Regions from separate parts of the Pallidibacillus thermolactis genome, predicted to be linked through region 2. Evidence: riboswitches for the same ligand, from Rfam matches in the RefSeq annotation. Region 2 holds a riboswitch; each other region holds the start of a gene.
What was found. A riboswitch is a leader RNA that binds a small molecule or an ion and turns the genes downstream of it on or off. The one in region 2 is predicted to bind S-adenosylmethionine.
Positions count from the first base shown of each region.

Region 1: another riboswitch for S-adenosylmethionine. It lies ahead of ssuE (NADPH-dependent FMN reductase); the one in region 2 lies ahead of OEV82_RS08795 (Fur-regulated basic protein FbpA).
Region 3: another riboswitch for S-adenosylmethionine. It lies ahead of OEV82_RS03335 (methionine ABC transporter ATP-binding protein); the one in region 2 lies ahead of OEV82_RS08795 (Fur-regulated basic protein FbpA).

Region 1 covers NZ_JAOUSE010000008.1:3,618-6,700, forward strand. Annotated here, with positions in the region: gene OEV82_RS04565 (ATP-grasp domain-containing protein) at 1-281, opposite strand, end outside; gene OEV82_RS04570 (LLM class flavin-dependent oxidoreductase) at 296-1,345, opposite strand; SAM riboswitch class I at 1,424-1,531, opposite strand; SAM riboswitch class I at 1,660-1,769, shown strand; gene ssuE (NADPH-dependent FMN reductase) at 1,896-2,441, shown strand; gene OEV82_RS04580 (hypothetical protein) at 2,499-2,672, shown strand; gene OEV82_RS04585 (NAD(P)H-dependent oxidoreductase) at 2,820-3,083, shown strand, end outside.
Region 2 covers NZ_JAOUSE010000024.1:3,113-6,195, reverse strand. Annotated here, with positions in the region: gene OEV82_RS08810 (hypothetical protein) at 1-161, opposite strand, end outside; SAM riboswitch class I at 312-416, shown strand; gene OEV82_RS08805 (hypothetical protein) at 498-824, shown strand; gene OEV82_RS08800 (YpzI family protein) at 890-1,030, shown strand; SAM riboswitch class I at 1,099-1,206, shown strand; gene OEV82_RS08795 (Fur-regulated basic protein FbpA) at 1,258-1,458, shown strand; gene OEV82_RS08790 (hypothetical protein) at 1,906-2,154, opposite strand; gene OEV82_RS08785 (CHY zinc finger protein) at 2,397-2,729, shown strand; gene OEV82_RS08780 (glutathione peroxidase) at 2,977-3,083, opposite strand, start outside.
Region 3 covers NZ_JAOUSE010000005.1:77,521-80,603, forward strand. Annotated here, with positions in the region: gene OEV82_RS03320 (toprim domain-containing protein) at 1-134, shown strand, start outside; gene OEV82_RS03325 (thioredoxin family protein) at 181-489, shown strand; gene OEV82_RS03330 (hypothetical protein) at 565-906, shown strand; SAM riboswitch class I at 1,065-1,179, shown strand; gene OEV82_RS03335 (methionine ABC transporter ATP-binding protein) at 1,350-2,375, shown strand; gene OEV82_RS03340 (methionine ABC transporter permease) at 2,368-3,036, shown strand; gene OEV82_RS03345 (MetQ/NlpA family ABC transporter substrate-binding protein) at 3,052-3,083, shown strand, end outside.

The sequences.
Region 1 (3,083 bases), on a different contig from region 2:
ACTTCTAATTGTAACGCACGACTACCATTGATCACTTTCCTCCCATTATGTTCCAACCAAGCAAGTACAGCATGGGCAAGCTCAGGTGAATAACGATGTCCTCTTGTATGACTTGATGCACTCATGCGGTTGTAAAAGATCCCTTCAGGTGGTGTTTTTGTTAAATCAACCATACCGTCTCCTAAGTGCCAATCTTCATAAGGTAAATTTAATTCTTCCAGTCGTTTAAACAAATGGGCTGTCCATTCATGATTTTCATGTATTACATAAATTTTTGTCATATTCAAATCCCCTTTTATTTTGTTAATGCTCCACGTAGTTCTTCTACCTTTGGCATTACTCGTTTTGCAAATCGTTCCATCTCTTCTAATTGAGGTGAACACTGCAATAAGAGTAAGTTTACACCGGCTTTTTCATATTCTAAAATTCTTTTTGCTATTTGCTCAGGTGTACCGACAAGATTCGGACGCAACCCACGATTCGAAACAGAATAATCTTGAAGTTGTAACTTTTGTTCAAGTTCTGATTTTGTCGTAAAGTCCTTAAAGCCTGCATAACCACTTAGATCTTTTACATTTGTAATACGTTCTAACTCAGCGTATGCTTCATTTTCTGTATCACGACAAATCACATATGCTGCCATTCCAAAGGTTGCCAAAGGTTGTTTTCCAGCCTTTGCTCTTCGCTGTTTCATATCTTCAATTTTTACTTTCACTTCATCAACTGTACCACCATGCATAACATAAGCATCACAATAATTGGAAATGACTTCCTTTCCTTTATCGCTTTCACCACCAGCATACAGTTTTATTGTCGGTTTTTGCACTGGTTTCGGAAACAGATGAGTATTTTCTATTTTGTAATACTTCCCTTGATAAGAAAAAGTTTCTTCGGTCCATAATCCTTTTAAAATTTCAACAAATTCACTTGTTCGTTCATACCGTTCATCGTGGGATGTAAAGTCCCCGCCGTATTGTTTCGCTTCTTCCTCCCACCAACCGGATACGACATTTAATGTAAAACGCCCTTGGCTAATATGATCAATTGTTGCAGCCTGTTTCGCAGTCACAGCTGGATTATGATAAATCGGGCGTACCGCTTGGATAATTTCAATTTTTTCTGTTACAGCTGCTAATGCTGCAGCGAGAGACCATCCTTCTAATGTATCTTTTTTGACTCCTTTTATATCATTTAAATATAATTCAAGAATCAAAGTCGCTTCATAGCCCCAATTTTCTGCAGACTGGATCACTTCCTTTGCATATTCAAATGTTGTTGGCATGTTTTCATCTTCTACGTTTCTTAGCCAACCTCCAAATACTGGTAACCAGAATCCATACCTCACCTGTATCCCTTCTTTCTATCGTATTCAAAAATAAAACTCTTTTCCGATAAGAAAAGAGTTCGATAAACTTCATATCTCTTCTTATCTTTCAAGCGAATCGCTTGATGGATTTAGCACAGTATTCTAAAAAAGAACCTGTTGCTGAGGCTTCACTGGGCCATGTCCCTCCACCTCTCTCGATAAGAATAACACTATTTACTTAATTGTTTGTTATAATAAAATAAATTTTTTGAAATGTCAACAAAATAATCCCAATAATTCCTACTTGACTAATCTGTTTTTTAGTTATACAATAGTTTACAAATTTAATAATTTTCTTATCAAGAGAAGTCGAGGGAACTGGCCTGATGACGCTTCAGCAACCTCTGAATTTCATTCAGAAAGGTGCTAAATCCAGCAAGAAGTTTTTCTTGGGAGATAAGAAATGATTCGAATCGTATTTCAATCATCCTCTTTTCTCTTTAAGAAAAGGGGTTTTTTTATATAATTTACAATCAACTCTTATTTCCCAAAAACAAAAAACTTATTTTAAATAAATGAGGTGAAAGTATTGAGTGACGTCGTCATTATTTCGGGGAGTCCGACTGAAACATCTAGATCTGAGCAAGTATTAAAGTATTTAGGATCATTACTGTTAAAGGAAAATATGTCTGTTACACATTTTTCTGTAAAAGATGTCCCTTCTGAGGACCTCATGACCGCCAATTACCTTAGCCCGGTCATTCAAAACATTGTACAATCTGTTCAACAAGCGAAGGGGCTTATTGTTGGAACACCTGTTTATAAAGGTGCTTACGCCGGTGTATTTAAATCTTTAATCGACTTATTTCCACAAGATGTATTTCAACATAAACCTGTATTACCACTTATGACAGGAGGAAGTTCTAATCATCTTTTAGCATTAGAATATAGCTTAAAACCGTTAATTGCATCGTTAAAAGGGATGAACCTTAAAGGAATCTTTATTCAAGACGATCAAATTGATAAATATAGGGAAAAACCGATCGTTGATGAAGAGATTTTGCAAAGAACAAAAAAGCAACTGTACTATTTTAAAAGTTTAATCGACTTACAAACGGTTCATTTAACCGTTTAAAAGAGACTGAAGACGACAATTTTGGATTCGCGATGAATATCTTGGCATGCAACTATCATGAACATTCGTATCCTTGCTTGCAAAATAAGTACGTTAGACTATTCACAAAGGGAAGAGTTGGTTGGAATATCTTCACCTCAATTAAAAAAGTACAAGATTAATGGAATTAAATGGGAAAATCGTCACAATGAACGATATGAGTTTGCAGAAGAATTTTTGGACGTTTGCTAAAAAATTTTAAAAGGAAGTGAGAGAGAAGACAAAGCCTGTTGATACTTCATGAAATGTCCCTCTTTTTTCAGCATGAAAAAAGGGGGGCAAAATAAGTAACGTCACACGTTATACCAATTTAATTTCATTCATGAAAGGGTGAATCATTTGAGTGATGTTGTCATTATTTCAGGAAATCCAAATGAAATATCGGAAACTGAACAAGTTCTTAAATATTTAGGACTTTTACTAATTGAAGAAGGTTTTTCGGTTAAACATATTTCTGTAAAAGATATTCCCCCAGAAACACTTTTCAACACTGATTCTCAAAATCCGCTTATCCAACAAATGAAACAGTCTATACACAGCTCGCATGGAATTATTATTGGCTCACCTGTTTTACAAGGATCCTTTTCCGGCGTATTAAAAGCC
Region 2 (3,083 bases):
TAAAACTTATCCTTATTACTCATTTCAATTGGATTATCATTTTTCGGAATGTAGTGAACATGCATCGGAATCAATTTGTCATGATTGGCTACTTCTTCTCCAGAACAACCAACAAGCCCTATCAACAACGCAATAGTTATAAAATAGTTCAATTTTCGCATGCTGAAACCTCACCCTATCTATTTGTTCAAGAATAGGTTGGCTAATATTTTGCAATTTATACAATTGGATAGGCTTTTTTATTTTTATAAATTTTCATTCAACGCCTTTACGTAAAGTAAAATTTATGATAAACTAGAACCAACTGAATATGGTTATCAAGAGTGAATGAGAGACCTGGCTCGATGACTTCACAGCAACCTGCCCTTTCAGGTAAGGTGCTCCAACCAGCAAAGCATTGCTTTGGATGATAACGAACGGCTGAACGCTCTTTGTTGCATCCTGCAATGAAGAGCTTTTTTTCGTTCGTTTCAAAACAAATATAGGAGTGAAACGAAATGAATGTAAGTGGTTTTATAAGAGGGTATATGTCGAAAAACATGACCGGAGAAACGTTTTTCATGAAAGTTGCCGATACTATCGAGAAACAATTGCAAGAATGGGATCCAACATATCACGTACTTTTACTAAAATTTAAAGACTACGTACTCATTGTTCAAAAAGGGGAAACTTCTTATGAATTAACGATTTCAGAACAAGAACTTGCTCAGCATCAAAGTCGTTCTCCCTTCTCCTTAGATCACAAAATTTGGTGCGTGTTACAACAGGAAGGTTTACAAATTGTAAAAGGTAAAGGAAACTACATAGACCACTGTATCTCTTAAAAAAATGGAAAGAAATGTATAATCTGTGGAATTTCGTTAAAAGTTATATGTGGGAGGTGCAGAAAATGTCAAAAGATCGCCAGGAAACGAAACTTAGAAAAAGTGGTCATGTAGCTTCAGACAGGGACCCATCCCTTGAAAATGATGGAGCAACGAAATTGTCAAGTCCAGAAGAAGCACGGAGATTAAATGACAATAAACGTTAAGCGTGTATTTCCAAGTTGACTTATCGGAATAATGGCATATAATATAAACAACCAAAACGAAGAAAATCAACTTATCCAGAGAAGTGGAGGGAATTGGCCCGATGAATCTTCAGCAACAGGTTCTGTGTATGAACACTGTGCTAAATCCAACAAGTATTTCACTTGAAAGATAAGTTGAGGTGATTGAACCTCTTCTTATTTTTCAAGGAGAGGTTTTTTAAGGAGTGATGGAATTGACACACCAAAATCGAAAAACAATAGCAGAAAGAAAAAATAAATTAATTAATAAATTAATTGCTTATAACATCTATAAAAAAGACGGTCGACATTTATATGAATTATCTTTATTTGAACTTGAACAAGAATATAAAAAACTCATCAAAGAATCGCATCCCCACGGTGAACTAAATTCAATCCATGTTAAATAAGCAAATGTTACAAGGAGTCCTGATTATTGTATCGAGGACTCTTTTTGATTGGATTATTTTTATAAATGACGAAGCCATTACCCCTTAGCCAAATAATGTTGACACAGCGGTAAAAATTTTGAGTAATATAGAAAATTTTCAATTTGAATATAACGCAATCGCTTTATAGATCCTTTACCTGTCATTAGATTAAATGAATGAAAATCCCAATTATAATTTTACCAGCTAGCTTACTCAGCTTTTGTCTATTCTAATCAAATGTGAGTGTTAAATCTGACTGCAAGATTATGTATTTCGGTTAACATAAAAATAAAAGAAAAAAAATGGAAGGAAGCAGTGCACAACTCATTAGTAACTGAATAATATCATTACGGATAATGCTGGAAATATTTTAAAAAATAGACCCATCATTCTCGGTTGATGGGTTCAACCTTGTTCAGGCTCGTTTTATTCAATTTTCGATCGCTTCTCAACCAAATTTTTCGTTCCACTATAAAATCCGCTGGCCGATAATCCGAGCATAATACCGACTAAAACTCCTTCTTTCGGTGTCACATCTACATAAACCAATGTTATTATAATTCCTAAAAAAATAGCGACAATTGGAGAGTACTTGGCTGGTAAGCCAATCTTTTTAAAGATTTCTGTAATCCCAGCAATTAATGGAATAATCGCAACATCATAGATTTCAAACATAATTCCTCCCTCCTTTGTAATAAACTATGAAATTTTCAAATATAATGGAACGGCTAGCATGGGGTAGAAAGGAATTTTTTTCCAGTGACAAGCATGAACTGGCTCTATTCATGGACATTTAAGAAGAAAATAGGATTTTAATTGAAAAACTTTCTGTAACTTGCAATCAGTATGATATAATCCATGGAAATAATTCCATTTTTGTCTAATGATGTTTCGAAGTTGAAAAAGGGGATGAGGAAATGAAAATTTACGGTTATACAATTGATAAAGCTGGAAGATGTCAGCACTATCACAGTAAGAAGGATATTATTTCTATTAAATTTAAGTGTTGCAATAAATATTATCCGTGTTATAAATGTCATGTGGAATGCGAGGACCACCCCATTCAATCTTGGAAAAAGGAAGAATATGAGGAACTTGCCATCCTTTGTGGCATCTGTAAAAAAGAACTGACGATAAATGAATACTTAAACAATGATAAATGTATTTATTGCCATGCTTTGTTTAATCCGAAATGTTCCAGTCACTACCATATTTACTTTGGTATGACCGGTCACAGTCGAACAATGTAATTTTTAATAAAAATGAAAGGTGCTGTCCTATAAGGACAAAAATAGTAGATTTTGAAAAAAGGCGGTAACTTTCCTACTTGTTTAGCTTTTGTCCATTTGTGCGGAGCATAAGTGCCAACACACGAGCTTATAGACATGCGTCAATGTGCGTCCTCGTTGTGAAGTCTGAGGCTTAGCCACTGAGTGCACGGACGCCAATGGAACAGAAAATCTACTCGGTTTTCCTTTATGGACAGCCCTCGGTGCATTAAACGACTAAAAGTTTTTCAATCTCTTCTTTTAGCTTCAAAGACGAAACATTTGATGCGAAACGACCAACAACCTGTCCGTTTCGATCAACGAGAAACTTCGTAA
Region 3 (3,083 bases), on a different contig from region 2:
AGGCAAAGCATTTATATATTGACCGTATGTATCGCGAAGTAGCAACTGCACCGGATAAACATATTGCTTCCGTTTTATTACAGGCAAATATACACGTTCACACAAAATATTTAATTAATAATATAAATTGTTAACATATTATCGTATTATTTTTAGAGTCGGGAATAAAGGATGAACATCATGGAACAATGGACGAAGGAATTGTTTTTTGAACATTTAAATTCTGGAAAAAAGGGTGCGTTTTATTTATACACTCCGATGTGCGGCACTTGTCAATTGGCAGGAAAGATGTTAGAGATTGTAAGCAATACAATGCCGGATTTCCTTATTGGCAAAGCGGATTTAAATTACTTGCCAGAACTTGCGAAATCCTTTCAAGTAGAAAGTGTGCCGTGCCTTTTAATCTTTTATGAAGGTGAAATTAAAGAAAAAATATATGCCTTCCATTCTGTTACTTATATTTATGAAAAGTTAAATGTAAAAAGTTAAACGAATCATCATTTCAAAAAAAGGATTTCCTACCTAAACGCAGAAAAAGATAACAAACTGGTTAGGAGGAATCCGATGATTGATACCGCTCGACTAAAAAAGACCTTGGTGAACCATAAATTTCGTGCCCTCTTATTTCCAAACGAATCAACATATTTGAAAATAAAAACAAAAGATCAGCTGTTTACTATCCAATTGTCAAAAGAATGTATTGAAATTATTGATAATTGGGAAGGAACATCGGATGTAGTGTTATCAGGGGATTCAACAGTATTAAATGAAATTTTATATGGACATATGAAATTACAAGATGCTAAAGAATTAAATTCTATTATCGTTGAGGGGAGCTTCCGTCATCAACTCATGATGGAAGCGATCCTTTGGTTTAACCAAAAACTACCATTAACAAGTCAATGATTTTAAAAAGGGCGGTGGTTTCTTATTGAAAAAATGAATAAAAAATGACGGAATATTAAAATTTATCAAACTGTAAAAACGTGTAAAAAATTGTTGACGTCTAAATAAATAGGTGCTACAATTCTAAACATAATCAATAATTGAATAGTTAGGTCTTGCTCTTATCAAGAGAGGTGGAGGGATGTGCCCTATGAAACCCGGCAACCGTCAATACAATGGTATTGAAATGGTGCCAAGTCACACAAAGCAATTTTTTGCTTTGAAAGATAAGAGAAAGGACATACGATATATATTCGCGTGCCTTTCTACTTATCTTAGTAGAAAGGTATTTTTTATTTTATTCATTCTAATCTTTTACTCAATGAAAATTGTATTTTTACATGTTGACTTTGTTGTTTTAGAGAAATAAAAGTAAGGACATCAGAGAAGGAAGGAGGAGCATGATGATCTCCTTAAACAATGTAACAAAAGTGTTTAAGACAAAATCCGGCATGATTACTGCGGTAGATAATGTAAAAATAAATATAAAAGAAGGAGAAATATTCGGAATTATCGGGTATTCTGGTGCGGGTAAGAGCACGTTAGTCCGGATGTTTAATGGTTTAGAAAGGCCAACAAAAGGGACCATTACAATTGACGGGAAAGAAATTTCAAAGATAAGAGGTGCCGAATTACGAAAGGCACGACAAGAGATTGGAATGATATTCCAACACTTTAACTTACTATGGTCACGTACGGTTCGAGATAATATTTCGTTTCCGTTGGAAATCGCTGGTGTTCCTAAGGCGAAAAGGAAAAAACGTGTTGAAGAGTTAATAAAATTAGTAGGACTTGAAGGGAGAGAAGACGCTTATCCCTCTCAATTAAGTGGAGGTCAAAAACAAAGAGTCGGAATTGCCAGAGCTTTAGCAAATAATCCGAAAGTTTTACTTTGTGATGAAGCCACATCAGCACTTGATCCGGAAACAACGGATTCTATCCTTGATTTGCTTCTTGACATTAATAAAAAAATGGGACTTACGATCATTCTCATTACCCATGAAATGCATGTCATTCGTAAGATTGCTCATCGTGTTGCAGTAATGGAGAATGGTAAAGTTGTTGAAGTAGCGCCAGTGATGGAGATTTTCAAAAACCCAAAAACTGACATAACTAAACGCTTTGTACAACAAATTACGGATGAAGAAGAAACGATGGAGGCTGTACAACATCTTCTTGAGAAATATTCTACAGGTAAGATCGTAAAATTGACATTTATCGGGGAAACTGCGGAGCAACCCATTATTTCAGAACTTATAAAAGAACAATCGATCTCTATTAATATTCTTCAAGGTAAAATTTCTCAAACACGTACTGGATCTTATGGAACATTACTTATCCAGTTAGTAGGAGATACCGAACATATTGATAAGGCAATCGAACAGTTAAAAAAACAACAAGTTGGAGTGGAGGTGATTAGTCATGATTGAGGCCCTCTTTCCAAATGTTGAAATGGATAAGTTTTGGGAAAAAACATATGAAACTCTCTATATGACGGGAATCTCACTTGTTTTTATTTTTATATTCGGTATATTACTAGGTTTACTATTGTTTTTAACTTCTAAAGGGAATATTTGGCATAATCAGTTTATTAATTGGATGATTGCGGCTGTTGTGAATATATTCCGCGCTATTCCTTTTGTCATTTTAATCATTTTACTAATTCCATTTACGAAAGGCATTATGGGTACAATGATTGGACCGAATGCAGCTTTGCCTGCATTAATTATTGGTTCTGCACCATTTTATGCGCGAATGGTGGAAATTGGACTTAGAGAAGTCAATAAAGGGGTTATTGAAGCAGCCCAAGCGATGGGAGCAAGAACAAGTACAATTATTTTTAAAGTATTACTTCCGGAATCAATGCCTGCGATTGTATCTGGTTTAACCGTAACCGCAATAGCATTAGTTGGTTATACAGCCATTGCTGGAATTATTGGAGCAGGTGGATTAGGGAATTATGCTCACCAATATGGATTTGTCCGTGGAAATAACGACGTGACGCTATTTGGGACAATTGCAATCTTAATTATTGTATTTATCATCCAATTTATTGGAGACTTTATAACAAAGAGATTAGATAAAAGATAAGAGGGGGAAATTCAAATGAAAAAACTATTAACATTAATATTTACAGC